DNA from 2 places in the Clostridium senegalense genome. Region 2 is predicted to be linked to the other one. Evidence: riboswitches for the same ligand, from Rfam matches in the RefSeq annotation. Region 2 holds a riboswitch; the other holds the start of a gene.
The links. Region 2 has a riboswitch for cobalamin ahead of KQI36_RS13320 (ABC transporter substrate-binding protein). Riboswitches for the same ligand answer to the same signal wherever they lie in the genome.
Positions count from the first base shown of each region.

Region 1: it holds a riboswitch for cobalamin, as region 2 does, so the genes downstream of both, KQI36_RS14815 (ABC transporter substrate-binding protein) here and KQI36_RS13320 (ABC transporter substrate-binding protein) in region 2, are expected to answer to the same signal.

Region 1 covers NZ_JAHLNC010000009.1:149,928-158,345, forward strand. The annotation lists gene KQI36_RS14790 (hypothetical protein) at 1-527, opposite strand, end outside; gene KQI36_RS14795 (hypothetical protein) at 834-1,007, shown strand; gene KQI36_RS14800 (DUF4491 family protein) at 1,227-1,514, shown strand; gene KQI36_RS14805 (ABC transporter ATP-binding protein) at 1,556-2,341, opposite strand; gene KQI36_RS14810 (FecCD family ABC transporter permease) at 2,343-3,389, opposite strand; gene KQI36_RS14815 (ABC transporter substrate-binding protein) at 3,406-4,413, opposite strand; cobalamin riboswitch at 4,652-4,853, opposite strand; gene KQI36_RS14820 (sodium-translocating pyrophosphatase) at 5,122-7,137, shown strand; gene KQI36_RS14825 (methyl-accepting chemotaxis protein) at 7,216-8,418, opposite strand, start outside.
Region 2 covers NZ_JAHLNC010000008.1:46,541-54,958, reverse strand. The annotation lists gene KQI36_RS13345 (histidine phosphatase family protein) at 1-5, shown strand, start outside; gene KQI36_RS13340 (cyclic nucleotide-binding domain-containing protein) at 56-745, opposite strand; gene KQI36_RS13335 (DMT family transporter) at 1,311-1,733, shown strand; gene KQI36_RS13330 (DMT family transporter) at 1,745-2,185, shown strand; gene KQI36_RS13325 (phosphotransferase) at 2,213-3,034, opposite strand; cobalamin riboswitch at 3,231-3,404, shown strand; gene KQI36_RS13320 (ABC transporter substrate-binding protein) at 3,559-4,473, shown strand; gene KQI36_RS13315 (FecCD family ABC transporter permease) at 4,463-5,485, shown strand; gene KQI36_RS13310 (ABC transporter ATP-binding protein) at 5,490-6,245, shown strand; gene KQI36_RS13305 (Dph6-related ATP pyrophosphatase) at 6,256-6,903, shown strand; gene KQI36_RS13300 (MarR family winged helix-turn-helix transcriptional regulator) at 7,032-7,487, opposite strand; gene KQI36_RS13295 (ABC transporter ATP-binding protein) at 7,849-8,418, shown strand, end outside.

The DNA.
Region 1 (8,418 bases), on a different contig from region 2:
GCTTTAAATCCTTTTTCTGCACATTGGTCCATTACAAGTGAAAGCATATTTTGTGCAACATATTTTTTGTTAAATTCTGTTCTAACCCCTAGCATAGAACCACGAACATATTCATTTTTTCTTATTTTTCTTCCAAATCTTTTTTCTACAATTGTGAAAAATTGTTTATCTAATTCTCCAAGAAAACCAAATATATTGTTTATTGATTCATTTTTAATTTCAAAAGAAGCTTTCCTACTAGGAGTGTAATTTTCACAAGCCATAGCTCCAATAACCTTATTAGTATCACTATCTACTGCTACCACACATAAACCATCATTTACAATGTCTTTTATATAATTTGTAGTAAATTCCATCATATCTTCTTTAGATAAATTACATATTTTAGCCATAGGCTCACAGATAGTAAATTTGCCTATCTTTACTCCAGCAAAAGTTTCAGCAAGACATTCAGCTGCACCAAAAACTAAATCTGGATTATTTTCGTCTAATACTTTACAGTCAAAATTTAAATTAATTGTGTTCATAATATAAAAACCCCCATGTTTAAAATTGTAAATAAAACAACATTTGTAAAAGATTATAACATATAAGTAAAAAACATGAAATAAAATAGGCGCAGTATATATTAAAAAAATAATAAAAAATAGAGTTTTTTATGTAATTTACTTTAAATTAAAAATAAATTATAAATTTAAAATATATTAATAATATTTTCTAGAAATACAAATATAATTAAATAGAATCAGAGATTTATTTTGCAAAAGTAAATATGATATAATTATATTATTATTTAGAAGTAAATTATTTAAAGTATAATAAGGGAGATTGAGATGAAGTATGAAAGTATATTTACTAAGTGGTCTTTAGGTATTTTAGTATTATCTTTCTTAGTTTTAGTAAATGAATTTATTCAACTTATACCAACTCATGTCACGATATTGGAAGGAATTTTAATTCTTATTGGTCCAAGTATTTTTGCATTTATTGGAGGAATATTTCAATAATAGGATTCATAAGACATAAAACTAAGTTAGCAATTTTTCTAATAATAATTAATGCAATATTATTGTTTTGGTGGGCAATATATTGGATTATAGGAACACTTGTTTTTGGAGTATAATTAATAAATGTAAGTATTTTAAAAGAATGTTTTATTAAATTTACTTATAAAGCATACTAAAAATTAAAAAGTATGTATTAAAAATTTATGAGGTGGTATGATTTTGAACTTGCAAGGTATTATGATTGGATTAATGGCTTTTTTTATCATTGGAGTATTTCATCCAATAGTAATTAAGGGTGAATACTATTTTGGTAAGAAGATATGGCCAATGTTTTTTATATTAGGATTAATTTTTATAGGAATATCTTTAATAGTTAAAAACAATATTATTGCATCTATATTAGGGGTAACAGGTTTTTCATGTCTTTGGAGTATTCATGAAATAATTGAACAAGAAGAGAGAGTAAAAAAAGGTTGGTTTCCTAAAAATCCTAAAAGAAAGTATTAATTATATAAAAAGCCTGTGATTTCAATTATCACAGGCTTTTACTAAATAACTTTTAATTCTTCATTTTTGAAAGAATTAGGAATATAGGTTATATTTAATTTGTTAGTAGCAGAACTTTTTTCAATACTACAATTAAGTCCAAAAAGTTCTTTAACTATTTTTTCATTTAATACGTCTTCAGGAGTTCCAAAATCTAATATAACACCATCTTTCATAACAAAAATTTTATCACAATAGTAGCATGCTATATTTAAATCATGTATTGCTGAAAATACCGTTAGATTTTGAGCTTTTATAATATCCATTATTTGCAGCTGGTATCCAATATCTAAATGGTTGGTTGGTTCATCTAGAATCATAAAATCACTTTGTTGTGCAAGAGCTCTGGCAATTAAAACTCTTTGCTTTTCACCACCGGATAGATTTGAAAAACTTCTATCTTTAAATTTAAGCATTCCAACTTTTTCAAGACAGCTTTCTGCAAAAGAAATATCTGATTTTGTATTATCTTGAAATAAGCCTTTATGTGCAAATCTTCCGATAAGCACCATGTCAAGCACATTAAAGTCAAATTCTGGTCTATTTTCTTGTGCCACTACTGACATATCTTTTGCAATATCTTTATGAGATAATTTTTTTATGTTTTTATTATTAAGTAAAACCTCACCACTATCTGGAGTGAAAACTCTATATATATTTTTAAGTAAAGTTGATTTTCCACTACCATTTGGACCTATGATTCCTACAAAATCTCCCTTAGATATTTCAAGATTTATATCTTTTAATATGTGTTTATAATTTAAATTCTTAACATGTAGCTTAGTCATTTTAACCTCCAAAAGAATACTTACTTTTTCTTAATAACCATAGGAAGAATGGAGCACCGATGATTGCGGTAACAACACCTATAGGAAGTTCCTCAGTTGAACCTATCATTCTACCCAATATATCAGACCATATTAAAAATAGTGAACCTAAAAGAACTGTTAAAGGAATAAGCTTTTTATGTACAGAACCTGCAATTGTTCTGCAAATATGAGGAATAATAAGACCAACAAAGCCTATAATTCCACTTAAAGAAACCATAATTCCAGTAAGTAATGTACTTGTTACAATTATTATTTTTTTAAAAAGTTTAATATTAACACCTAAAGTTATAGCAGCATCTTCGCCTAGAAGCATTGCATCAAGAGTTTTATGAATAACTAAAGATATAATAGATGAAATTATAAGCACTAAAAATGCTAAAGGCACATCATCCCATTTAGATCCAGCAAGAGACCCGGTCATCCAAAACATAACTGAATATAATTTTCTTACATCTTCTGCTTTAAATATAATAAAATTTGTTATTGCAGAGAATACTGATGCCACAGCAACCCCTGTTAGAACTAAACTTGAAGATGAAAATTTACCTTTTTTACTTGAAAGTACAAATACTAATATTGAAGAAAATAATGCACCTATGAATGCACCTATATGGATAGACATAAAAGGTATAGCTAAACTACTTCCAAGTAATATACTTATAACTGCACCGGTAGATGCACCGGATGAAATACCAAGTATATATGGATCAGCAAGAACATTTTTTGTTAAAGCCTGCATTAATACTCCAGAAAGAGCAAGACCGGCACCAACAATTCCAGCAAGAAGAGTTCGCGGTAATCTTAACTGCCAAATTATATTTTCTACAGAATTGGACCATGTTTTATCAAAGACATCATTTCCAGATGTTTTATTAATTATAATTTTGAAAAGTTCAGAACTGCTCACATCTACTGAACCAACATTAATAGCAACTATTATAGAAAATACTAAAAATAATATTAATGCTGTGTAGATAATATATATGTTTATTTTAAATTTTTTCATTTTAAAACGCTCCAATTTATTTTTTGAATATTTCAGGATGGAAATTTTCCGCCATAGCTTTTATAGCACCAGGATTTCTAACACCAGCAACTACTTCTGAAAGCTCTAATACAAATATTTTATTGTTTTTTATAGCATCTACATCTTTTAATGCATCATGATTTTTTAAAAAGTTTATTTTTTCTTCAACATCATCAGCTGCATTATATTGCATTACTATTATTTGCTCAGGGTTTTGTTTAACAACTTCTTCCCAAGTTACTTTAGCCCAAGGTTTTTCTCCATCTTTAAATATATTTTCACCACCAGCAAGCTTTATTAAATCTGTAGGCAAACCGTTACATGCAGTAAAAGGACTATCTGTGCCAGAATCATATACAAATGCTTTAACAGGTTTTGTATCTTTTGGTATTTTAGAAGATATAGCTTCAATATCCTTTTTCATTTTAGATATAACATCTTCTGAATTTTTTTCTACATTAAATATTTTTCCAAGGTTAGTAAAGTCTTCATAGACAGTTTCCATTGTTGCATTAGGACTTTCACATTTTGGAACATAAATTTTCACATTGTTTTCTTTGCAAAATTTATTATTAAAATTATTTTCAGTAAAGGTAGACATCCATCCAGTTATGAAATCAGGTTCAACACCTAATAATGTTTCTTTAGATGGCATTAAATCAGACAATTTGTTAAGTTTGGAGTGTGCGTCTTTATATTCAGGTAGTACTTCGTTGTCTTGAAATGAATATCCTGCTATAGAATCCTCAAGCCCTAATGCAAGTAGCATTTCTGTTGTAAAGCCACTTAGTGTAACAGCTTTTTTTGGTGCAGTAGAAAAAGTTTCATCTTCTTTACCAGAAGGTAAATCATTGTTTACAGTAACTTCTTTATAATTTTTTTGCTCAGAAGCAGAATTTGAAGAAACTTCTTTTGAAGCTTTATTTGTATTACCACAGCCTGAAAGAATTGATGCAGTTAGTGATACTGCTAGAATTAATGAATAAATTTTTTGTTTTCTCATAAAAAATCCCCCTAAGTAATCTTTTTATTAATATATATAAATATTTTAATATTTATAAACGCAATAATTAGAATAATAAAAATATTTTAAATTTGTTTTATTATTTAATTTAATAATTATAATAAATCTATAACAAAAAACAGTATCCTAGAATAAGATACTGTAATAAATAACTTTAAAACATACAACTAATTATGTAATGTATTAAATTTAATTAAAATTAACCTATCCTAGTAAGCAACTTTAGAACTTATTGGCAGGTCTCCTGACTTAGATTCATCACAAATGTTCACCTTCCCACAAACTTAAATTTATAATTTGCAGTGGTATAATAAAAATTTGCTCTTCATTACAGTGGCTGGACCGTAAGAGATTTAAACTCTTTTCCCTTTTAATAAATTGAAATTAATCACATTTAAACCAAAAAGTTAAAAATATTCAATTTTAAAAATAATTTAGCAATTAGCTCCACACGATTATAACATAATAAATAGAAAAAGATAATATTCAGAAAATTTAAACTTAATCTTGAAAAATATGTTATAAAATGTAATTACATTTAGTGTAAAAGTTTACAAAAAGTTTATATAAATGTTAAAGGGGAAAACTTTAAAAAGAAGAATATATACTTATAGAAAATAGTAATAGTTACTATGAAATCTATTAGTAATAGTTTTACGGAAAAATGATACTTAAAGGGGGTATTTTATGTCTTTTTTATTTTTTGCAATAATAGTATCAGTGTTAACTTTACTTTTTGCAATGTTTATATCAAAAGAAATTTCAAAAAAAGAAGTGGGAAATAAAAAAATGCAGGAGATTGCAGGCCATATAAGTGAAGGTGCAATGGCATTTTTGAAGAAGGAATATAGATATTTGGGGATATTTATATTAGTAGTAGCTATTGCTATTGCAGTATTTCTTCATATAAAAACATCTATAAGTTTTATATTAGGTGCAATATTTTCAATTGCTGCTGGATATGCAGGTATGAAAGTAGGAGTAAAAGCTAATGTACGAACTGCACAAGCTGCTACTAAAGGAAAAGAAGATGCTTTATCCATAGCTTTTTCTGGGGGAACAGTTATGGGACTTTCTGTTGTAGGACTTGGAGTTTTAGGTATTGCAATGTTATCTTTAATTTTCAACTTAGAAATAGAATATATTACAGGTTTTGGATTAGGTGCATCATCAATAGCTCTTTTTGCACGTGTAGGTGGAGGAATATATACTAAAGCCGCAGATGTAGGTGCTGACCTTGTTGGAAAGGTAGAAGTTGGAATCCCGGAAGATGACCCAAGAAATCCTGCTGTTATAGCTGATAATGTAGGGGATAATGTAGGTGATATAGCAGGAATGGGAGCAGATCTTTTTGAATCCTATGTTGGTTCTTTAATATCTGCATTAACTCTTGGAGTCGCAGCAAGTGTATCACTAGGAAAAAATGCTGTTATGTTTCCAATATATGTGTCTGTTGCTGGTATAATAGCGTCAATAATTGCTATATTTATAGTTAGATATTCTAAAGGAAAAGATCCACAGAAAACATTGAATTTAGGACTATATGTATCTGTAGTACTTATGATAATATTTTCGTTGATTTTAAGCAAAACTATTTTAAATACTATAAAACCATTTATATCTGTTTTAGTGGGAATATTAGTTGGGGTTTTCATAGGTAAAATTACAGAGTATTACACATCAGATAATTATAAACCAGTAAAAATTATTGCACAGGAGTCTCAAACAGGAGCAGCTACAAATATAATTTCTGGTCTTGCTATTGGAATGAAATCTACAGTTGTACCTATTTTGATAATTGCATTAGGAGTATTACTATCATATTTCTTAATAGGTGGTTCAAAAGATGCAAGTTTAGGTTTATATGGAATTGCGTTAGCTGCAGTAGGAATGCTTGCAACATCAGGTATGGTCATTTCTGTAGATGCATATGGTCCAATTGCAGATAATGCTGGTGGAATTGCACAAATGGCTGATATGCCAAAGGAAGTTAGAGAGATTACTGATAAATTAGATTCAGTTGGAAATACTACTGCAGCAATTGGTAAAGGTTTTGCTATTGGTTCGGCAGCACTAACAGCATTAGCTTTATTTGCATCTTATGCTCAGGCTGTTAATTTAGAAAGTATAAATTTATTAAATCCATTGACACTTACAGGACTTTTAGTAGGATGTATGGTACCATTTTTATTTGCTGCATTAACCATGGAGGCAGTAGGAAAGTCTGCAACTAAAATGGTTGAAGAAGTTAGACGTCAATTTAAAGAGAAAAAAGGAATAATGGAAGGAACTGAAAAGCCAGATTATGCAAAATGTGTTGAAATTTCAACAGATGCAGCATTAAAGGAAATGTTACTACCAGGTATTTTAGCAATAGCTATACCACTAGCAGTTGGATTCTTGTTAGGAGCGGAAGCACTTGCTGGGACAATTGCAGGAGCTTTAGGAACTGGTGTTATGGTTGCAATGTTTATGTCTAATGCTGGTGGTGCATGGGATAATGCTAAAAAATATATTGAAGGTGGAGCTTATGGCGGAAAAGGAAGTGATTCGCATAAAGCAGCAGTTGTAGGGGATACAGTTGGAGATCCATTTAAAGATACTTCTGGACCATCTATGAATATTTTAATAAAACTTATGACAATAGTTTCAGTAGTATTTGCAGTAGTTATAAGTAATTATGGTGGAATACTTTTAAAATAATATTAATTTTGATTAAAATAAGAGACAGGTTTTGATAATAAATTAAACCTGTCTTTTGTGTTGATATAGTTTTTTTATTTATAGTACAAATTTAGAAAGTTCTAATTGAAGTTCACATGCCATTTGAGATAGATGTTCTGAAGCATTAGAAACTTCATTCATAAGAGCAGTTTGTTCTTCACTAGAAGCAGCTACATTCTGAGTATTAGCAGAAGTTGTAGTAGAAATTTCTGAAGAATTAATAACAGATTGTACCATAATAGTACTACTTGATAAAACTTTATCCATAGCAAAAGATAAATCATTTACGCTCTCAGAAATAGATTTAACTTCCTGTAGAATGTTTTCAAATGAGTTTCCAGCTTCAAAAACCATAGTCATACCCTCATCTACAAATTTGCACCCGTCATTCATTGATAATGAAGCATTTTGTATTTCATTTTGAACTTCATTTATTATAACAGAAATATTTTTAGCTGCATCTGAAGATTGTTCAGCAAGTTTTCGTATTTCATCAGCAACTACAGCAAAGCCCTTTCCTTTTTCTCCAGCTCTCGCAGCTTCAATAGCGGCATTTAAAGCCAAAAGATTAGTTTGGGATGCTATGTTAGAAATTAAAGATAATATATTACCAATTTCAATTGACTTTTCATTAAGAGAATTAACAATTTGAGCTGAAGAAGATACTTTGGTATTAATGTCTTTCATATGAGTTATGGTTGAAGTAACTACATTATTACCACTTAATGCTTTATCATAGGCAAGGTTAGAAGCAGCACTTACAGAAGAAATAGATGAAGATATATCAGAAACTCTATGGTGAAGTTTTTCACCTTCTTTAGAAGCTTCAATAAAAGATGTAGATTGCATTTCAGCACCATTAGCAACATCTTGAATAGATATAGAAATTTGATTAGCTGCTTCTTTAGTTTCATTAGCACTAGCAGTTAGTTCTTCAGAAGTAGAAACAACTTGTTCAAGGCCAATAGATACTTTTTCGATTACAGTTTTTAAGTTATCACCCATTTTATTAAGATGATTTGACATATCGCCTAATTCATCATTATATGTTACATCTATTCTATAAGTTAAATCACCATTTGCAATAGCTTCGGCTAAAGAATTGACCTTAGATATTCTTACTTTTAGATTATTGGCTAATTTAGTTATACATATAGTTACTAAAATAATAACAAAAAGCATAGCTACAAAAATTTTAAAGGCTAAAACTCTTAGTGGATTTAGAAGTTCTGATTCTGGTATACACATAACAAGTTTCCA
Region 2 (8,418 bases):
ATTAACGTAGTAAATAAGCTATAAACTATTTATTTTTAATAGTTTATAGCTTTTATTATTTTTCATTTATATATATATCTCTTGCTAACTTTTTTAGTTCATCCATATTTAAAATTGTTATTAAATTAGAATTTTTTATTATTAAGTTTTTTTCACAAAGATTTCTAATAACTCTATTTAAGTGCCTATAGCTAGAACCTAGAAGCTCGGATATATGGGTTAATTCATCTATTTCAACAGTATTGTTATTGTTAATAGGTAAGGATAATATATAGCTTACAAATCTATTTTCTAATGGATATAACATATTTATTGAGCTAAAAATAGAATTGTTTCTCAGCTTTTTTTCTAAAGAGGATATTATAAATCTTAAGAAAACAGAATCATCATATGCAAGTTTTTTAACTTTATCAATAGGAATTGCTATAAGGTGACATGATTCAATTGTTTTTACAGAACAATCAGCAGCTGAATTATCCAAAAATTCAATATCCCCCATTACCGAAAGAGGTGTTATAAAGCATATAAGTAATGACTTGCCTGTAGAGAGAAGAGTATAAACTTTTGCTTTACCTTTAACTAAGAAATATATATATTTCATATCTTCATTTAGAGTACAAATCATTTCATTTTTGTCAAATGTATGAAGTTCGCAACATAGAGACAAACTTTCATTTAGGTATTTATTTAATGCGTATTTTTCTAAATAAGCATTTATTAATTTTCTGTTTTTAGATTTTTTCAACTAAAACACTCCTTTATATAATTCAAAAATTAAAAAAATTCTATTTAAATCTATTATATAGGACATTTGTCCTATATAATAGATTATTATTTTGATATTATATATCTAATTTGATTAAGTTATAGGGTTCCAAACTGACTTTTAAATTTATGAACTTATCAAATGAGAAAATTTAAGATTAATATTATACTAATAGTTTACAGATTATTTTAGTTAAAAGTTAAGATTGAATGGTTAACAGTTGTGGCTATTACTATTCACTTTGCTCCTAGTAATTCTCAACGTATATTTTTATAAATTTGCAAAGGAAATTATATTATTAGATTAAAAGAAAGTGGTATTACTTTCCTTCTGAACTCTTAATTATTAATTATCTCTTTTTAATTGAAATACTTAATTATGCTTCTATTATCTTTAAACTTTATATGAGTTTAATGTGAGAAGATTTAAACTTCTAGGTTCTTAACTAACTATATTTGTACTTATTTTTCTCAACTGATAACAAAAATTTGATGAATAAGTTTAAATTGGAGCTTGTCTCTATATAGTATTGGGGTGATTAACAATGTATAATATTTTAGCACTTTTTATAGGAAGTTTAATTTCTGTTATGATTACGTTTAATAGTCAATTAGAAGGTAAAGTTGGATCAATGTATTCCCTTATAATAATTCATTTAGTTGGACTAATAGCAATAATTTTAATTATGATAATAAAAAGAGAAAGTGTAAGCATTAAAAGAGATGTTCCTAAATATTTATTTCTAGGTGGTGCTGTAGGAGTAGCTTTAACTTTAAGTAATATTATAACAATAGGGGGAATAGGTGTTACATTAACTACATCGTTGGCTGTATTTGGACAGTTAATATTTTCTTCATGTATAGACCATTATGGCTTGTTTGGAATGAAAAAGTATAAGTTTAATATTAAAAAGTTAATGGGATTTACTATTATAATAGTAGGGTTAATAGTAATGACAATAGGATAGGAGGAGAAAATTTGTATATACTTGCAATAATAGGTGGAGTTTTAACAACCTTATCTATGGTAATTAATTCATCGCTAGGAAAAAGAATAGGAGTATTACAAAGTACTTTAATAAATTATATTGTAGGACTGTTATGTTCTATGATAGTGCTTTTAATTGTAGGAAGTAATGTTGAATTATCTATGGTGGAATTTGAAAATATACCTATATTTGTATTTTGTGGTGGCATTATAGGTGTTGTTATAGTATATACTTCTAATATAATAATACCCAAAATACCTGTGGTTTATAGTATGTTATTACTATTTATAGGTCAGATAGTAGCTGGTATTATAATTGATTTTTTAATAAATAAAAAGATAGAAATTAATAAAATATTAGGTGCCATGGTAGTTACAATAGGAATTTTATACAACTCCAAGGTAGATAATAAGATATGCAGTGATAATTAAAAAACATATATAAAAGACGATAAGTATTTACAAATACTTATCGTCTTTTAAGTCATTATATAGATCTATAAGAACAAGATCGCCACCTTTTTTATAATCATAATCAGATGTTGAAGAGAATGATTTTACATAACTCCAACATATATTCCATAGTTTAACTACAAAAAGATATCTTTTAAATTTAAGATGTAATTCCTGTGAAAAATTATTAAAATAAGACATTAAAAATATTTTTCTAGAATTATCGTCTAGTAGCCAACAAAATGTTGCAATATCATAAAAAATATCCCACATTCCACTAAATTCAAAATCTATTAAAAATACTTCATCATTTTTATAAAGGATATTTGATGGGTTTAAGTCATTATGACATAAACCATAATTTATATCATTACACAAAATGTTTTCAATAGCGTCAAGTTTGCTAATTATAAATATAAATTCATTAGAAAATTTAAAATTGACTTTTTTTAGTATAGTTAGTTTTTTTCTTATTTCATTAAAGGGATTATATATATAATCACATTTTAGGTTGTGCATATTTTTTAATTTGTTAGATAAACTTAAAAGAAATTTTGGGTCTGTACAAGTAGATTCATCTATACGTGAATTTGAAATGAACTCACTTATTATAGTGTAGCTACAAGTATCTTTATAGATTACTTTAGGACATATGTGGTTAAGGTCTAATAAGGTTAAAAGGTTATATTCATAAGTAAAGTTTTTATTTTTATCTTTAAAATTACATTTCAAAAAATAGTTTTTATCATCATAGCTTAACAGATAATTTAAATTATTTAACCCATCAAGTCGGGTTAGTTTAACAGTATTTTTAGCGTTTTTTATCATTAAATCACCTACACAAAATTTAATAAACATATTATAACATATATAACTATTGTAAAAATAAGAAGAATATCAAATTTATATGTAAAATTATTGAATATTTATTATATAATTGTAACTAATACTTAAAAATACTTAACAAATAGACATTGACATAGATATATGTTCATAATATAATAATAATTGTTACAATTATAAAAATTATCATTATATTATAGGTGTTTTTCTTAATAGGGAATGAAGTGAGAATCTTCAACTGACCCAGTAACCGTGAAGCTGACGAAGTTTTATAAGCCACTGCAGTATAAACTGTGGGAAGGTAAAATGGAGGACGAAGCAAAGTCGGGAGACCTGCCTATTAATTGTACTATAGTTCTCTGTGGGTGGAATATTAGGGTACATGTTATGTTATTTTATTTAAAGAGTAAAATAATTTAGTGTATTACGGCATACCTACGGGTGTGTCTTTTTTATTTTGAATAATAAATATAAAATTATTAATAAATATATAATTTGGAGGAAAAATTATGAATAAATCAAAGAAAATTCTATTGGTATTATTATCAGCAATAATGAGTTTAGTCTTATTAGTTGGATGTTCAAGCAAAACTACAACTATGAAAGACAGAGAAGGAAACGAATTCACAGCGCCAGAAAAATTAGAAAAAATAATTTCTACAGCGCCATCAAATACTGAAATTTTAATGGGACTAGGTTTAGGTGATAAACTTGTAGCTGTTGATACATATTCAGCAGATGTTGAAGGAATTAAAAAAGATATAACTAAAATAGATTTTAGAAACCCTGATGCAGAGGCAATTATAGCACTACAACCAGATATTGTAATAGCTTCAGGTCATAATAAAGAAGGAAATGAAGATCCATTTAAAGTTATAAAAGAATCAGGAATTCCTGTTGTATATCTACCAAGCAGTGATAGCGTAGATGGAGTATATGAAGATATCAATTTCTTAGCAGAACTTACTGGAACTAAAGAAGAAGGAAAAAAAATTGTTGACGACATGAAAAGTGAAATAGATAAAATAAAAAAAGTAGGAGAATCAATTACAGATAAGAAAAAAGTTTATTTTGAAATAGGATCAGCATCAGGATTATACAGTTTTGGAAATAATACATTCTTAAATGAAATGATTCAAATAGTAGGTGGAGAAAATATTTTTGTTAAAGAAAATAGCTGGATTGCACCTAGTGAAGAAAATGTAATTTCAGCTAATCCAGATGTTATATTAACAAATGAAGAATATATTCCAAATGCAGTAGAGGGAATTTTAAAACGTCCAGGTTGGGAAAATGTTAATGCAGTTAAGAATAAACAAGTTTATTTAATAAATCAAAACGCATCATCACGTGGAAGCCAAAATATAGTAAAAGCTTTAAAAGAAATGGCTAAAGCTATATATCCAGACAAATATGAAAAATAAAAAATTATTACTAATATTGGCTGTTCCAATAGTATTTTTGGTAATCTGTATGGGAACTTCTATAGGAAGTTCCCATATTGGTATAAGTGATATTGTTTCAATAATTGGAAATAAATTATTTAATATACCACTACAACCAGGGATACAGCCTAAAGATGTATCAATAATTTGGGTTATTAGGCTTCCAAGAGTGATTTTAGCATTTTTAGTAGGTTCAGCATTGGCAGTAAGTGGTGCAGTAGTTCAATCAGTTTTAAAAAATCCATTAGCATCTCCTTATACTTTGGGGGTTTCATCAGGAGCTTCTTTAGGTGTAGGAATATACATAGTTTTACATATTTCAATACCGTTTATAGGCAATTTAGCATTACCGTTTATAGGATTTTTATCTGGTATAATAACAGTATTTTTAGTAATTGCCTTTGCAAGCAAGGTAGATAAAGGTTTATCAAATAGCACTATAATTTTAGCAGGTATAGTATTTTCATTATTTACAAATGCTCTTTTAACAACAATTTCATCATTTTTTAGTGAAGATATAAAAACAATAACGCTTTGGCAAATGGGTTCTTTTGCAATGAAAGGATGGTCATATGTTACAGCAGGCATTCCGTTTTTTATAATAGGAATGGCAATTGTTTTAAGATATTGTAGAGAAATGGATATTTTAAGTTTTGGAGAAGAACAGGCAAAATCAGTAGGTGTTGAAACTGAAAAAGTAAAAAAATTATTATTTGTAGCTACTGCAATATTAACAGGAACTGCAGTGGCGTTAAGTGGTGTAATTGGTTTTATTGATTTAATAACACCACATATGGTAAGAAAAATATTTGGATCTAATCACAAAATAGTAATTCCAATGTGTATAGTGGTTGGTGGTTCATTAATGGTAATTACAGATTTAATTGCAAGAACAGTAGTATCGCCATCAGAATTGCCAGTAGGTGCAATTACAGCACTTATAGGAGCGCCGTTTTTTGGATATTTATACTTTAATAAAAGAAATAGGTGATAATATGCTGAAAATAAAAAATTTATATTGTGGTTACAATGGTTTTGATATAGTTAAAGATATATCTATAGAAGTAAAAAGAGGGCAAAATTTATCGATAGTAGGGCCTAATGGATGCGGAAAAACTACTATGTTAAAGGCAATAGCAAATCTTATAGAGTATAAAGGTGAAATAAATATAGATGGAGAAGAATTAAAGACAATAAAACGAAAAGAACTTGCAAAAAAAATTGCTTTTATGACACAAACATCTGAAATTTATTTTCCTTATACAGTTTTTGAAACAGTAGCTTTAGGAAGATATGCACATTTTGATGGAATATTTTCTAAGCTTTCAAAAGATGATGAAGAATTAGTTTTAAGCTGTATAGAAAATGTAGGGTTATTAGATTTAAAGGATAAAATGATAACAGAGTTATCTGGTGGCCAACTTCAAAGAGTATATTTAGCAAGAGCTTTTGCTCAGGATCCAGATATAATTTTACTTGATGAACCAACAAATCACTTAGATTTAAAATCTCAAATAGAAATATTAGGACATATAAATAAATGGACTAAAGAAAAGAATAAAACGGTAATAGGTGTATTGCATGATTTAAATTTAGTTCAGATGTTTAGCGAAGAAGTAATAATGATTAAAGAAGGACATATTATAGCTAAAGGTAGTTGTAGTGATGTATTAGAAGAGGAAAGACTTAAAGAGGTTTATGGACTGAATATAAAAGAATTTATGGTTAAAGCTTTAGAGAAATGGAAGTAGGAGAAGCATTATGAAAAAGAAATTTATTATGTCATATAGTTGTGGAAAAGATAGTACATTAGCCCTTTATAAAATGGTTAATCAAGGCCATATTCCAAGTGGGTTATTAGTTACAGTTGATGAGAGTCTAAATAGAAGTTGGTTTCATGGAATTCCAGAACCAATGCTAGAAAAAGTTTCGGAATCAATGAATATTCCATTAATGTTAGTAAAGTGTAAAGGAAATCAGTACGAAGCAACTTTTGAGAATGCATTAAAAAAAGCAAAAGAACAAGGCGTAACTACTTGTGTTTTTGGGGATATAGATATTGAGCAACATAGACAGTGGTGTAGTGAAAGATGCGAAAAGGTTGGTATGGAAGCTGTTTTCCCATTATGGCAAGGTAACAGGGAAGAAATAACCTATGAATTTATAGAAACTGGGTTTAAAGCAGTTTTGAAGAATGTTAAATTAGAATATTTGGATGAGAATTATTTAGGAAAGATTTTAACTAAAGATTTAGTTGGGAAAATAAAAGGCACAGGTGCGGATCCTTGTGGAGAAAACGGAGAATATCACACTTTTGTTTTTGATGGACCACTTTTTAAATTTCCTATAGAATTTACTACAAACGGAAATATAACAAATAATGGATATGGTTACTTAGATATAAGATAACATGTTATTAAAAAGTTCGGAATTATATTGAATTAAAAAAATTGCAGAATTCATTTTATAAGATAAAAGATTATAAAATGAACTCTGCAATTTTTTATTATAATTTATTTAAGAAGTATAAGCTTAAATTAATCCTCAGAGCTTATTGCTGTAAGAACTTCCTTTAAATTATGTATAGATAATGCTAACTTGTCTATTTGATCTTCTGATAATGTAGAAAATTTACTTGTTAAAGTATCTAATACTTCATTATATTTTTCATCAAGATATTTTTCACCTTGTGGTGTTAATTCTATATTGATTATTCGTCTATCTTTATCATCAGGAAGTCTAACAACCATTTCTTTTTCAATAAGCTTATTTAGAAGTTTGGTCATATTAGGCATAGATATAAAAAGTCTTTTACTAACGTCAGAAATAGGCTGCTTACCATAGAATTTTAAAGTAGCCATTACTTGAAAATGAGAATGATTTAAATTATCTTGAGAAAAGTTACAATTTCTTTTTACAAGCTTTTTTTGAAATAATGGTACTATAGTTAAAAAATCCTTAGCAATTAATTTTAGATTTTTATTATTATTCATTAAAAATTCCTCCCTTTAACATTATACCCTATTTTAATTAATCTTACATATTTATACAATCGAAAAAATATAAAAATTTTATTGACTTTCTTTTTTATGAGATATATACTTAGAAAATAATAGTTAAAAAATATAACTATTAAAAAACATAACTATTTAAAACTATAATTATTATATACCAAAATTAAAAAAAATCATAGATATAAATAATAATTATAAAATAATCAATACTATAAAGGTGGTGACAAATAATAAAATTTTGTTAGTTATAGTTAAGCTGTTATTTGAAAATGAACTTATATTTATAATTAGTAAGTTTTAAATTACATATAAGAACGATTTAAAAGAAAGGGGAAGATTTATGTTTAAAATTGTAAAGTACTTAAAGCCATTTTTTATGTCAATAGTGGCAGTTATTTTATTATTGACACTTCAAGCAGTTTGTGATCTTTCGTTACCAGATTATACATCAAAGATCGTAAATGTAGGAATTCAACAAGGAGGAATTGAAAATGCTATTCCAAAATCAATTCGTGAAAGTCAATTAAATAATTTAACATTATTTATGAATGATGCAGATAAAAAAATAGTATTAGACAATTATGAATTGTTAAGTAAAGAGAATCTTGATAAAAATGAATATGATAAATATATAAATAAATATCCAATTTTAAAAGATGAATCAGTATATGAATTAAAAGATATAAAAGATGAGGATACAATAGATTCATTAAATACAATAATGTCAAAATCTATTATGAGCATTTCTGCTTTAGAAATGGCTATTAAAAATGAAAGCATTCCTAATGTACCAAAAGATATGGATGTAGATACATTAATTAATAGTATACCTAAAGAACAATTTTCTAATTTAAAAACTCAAATGGATGAGAAAATTGCAGAGATAGACGAAAATATGTATACTCAGGCA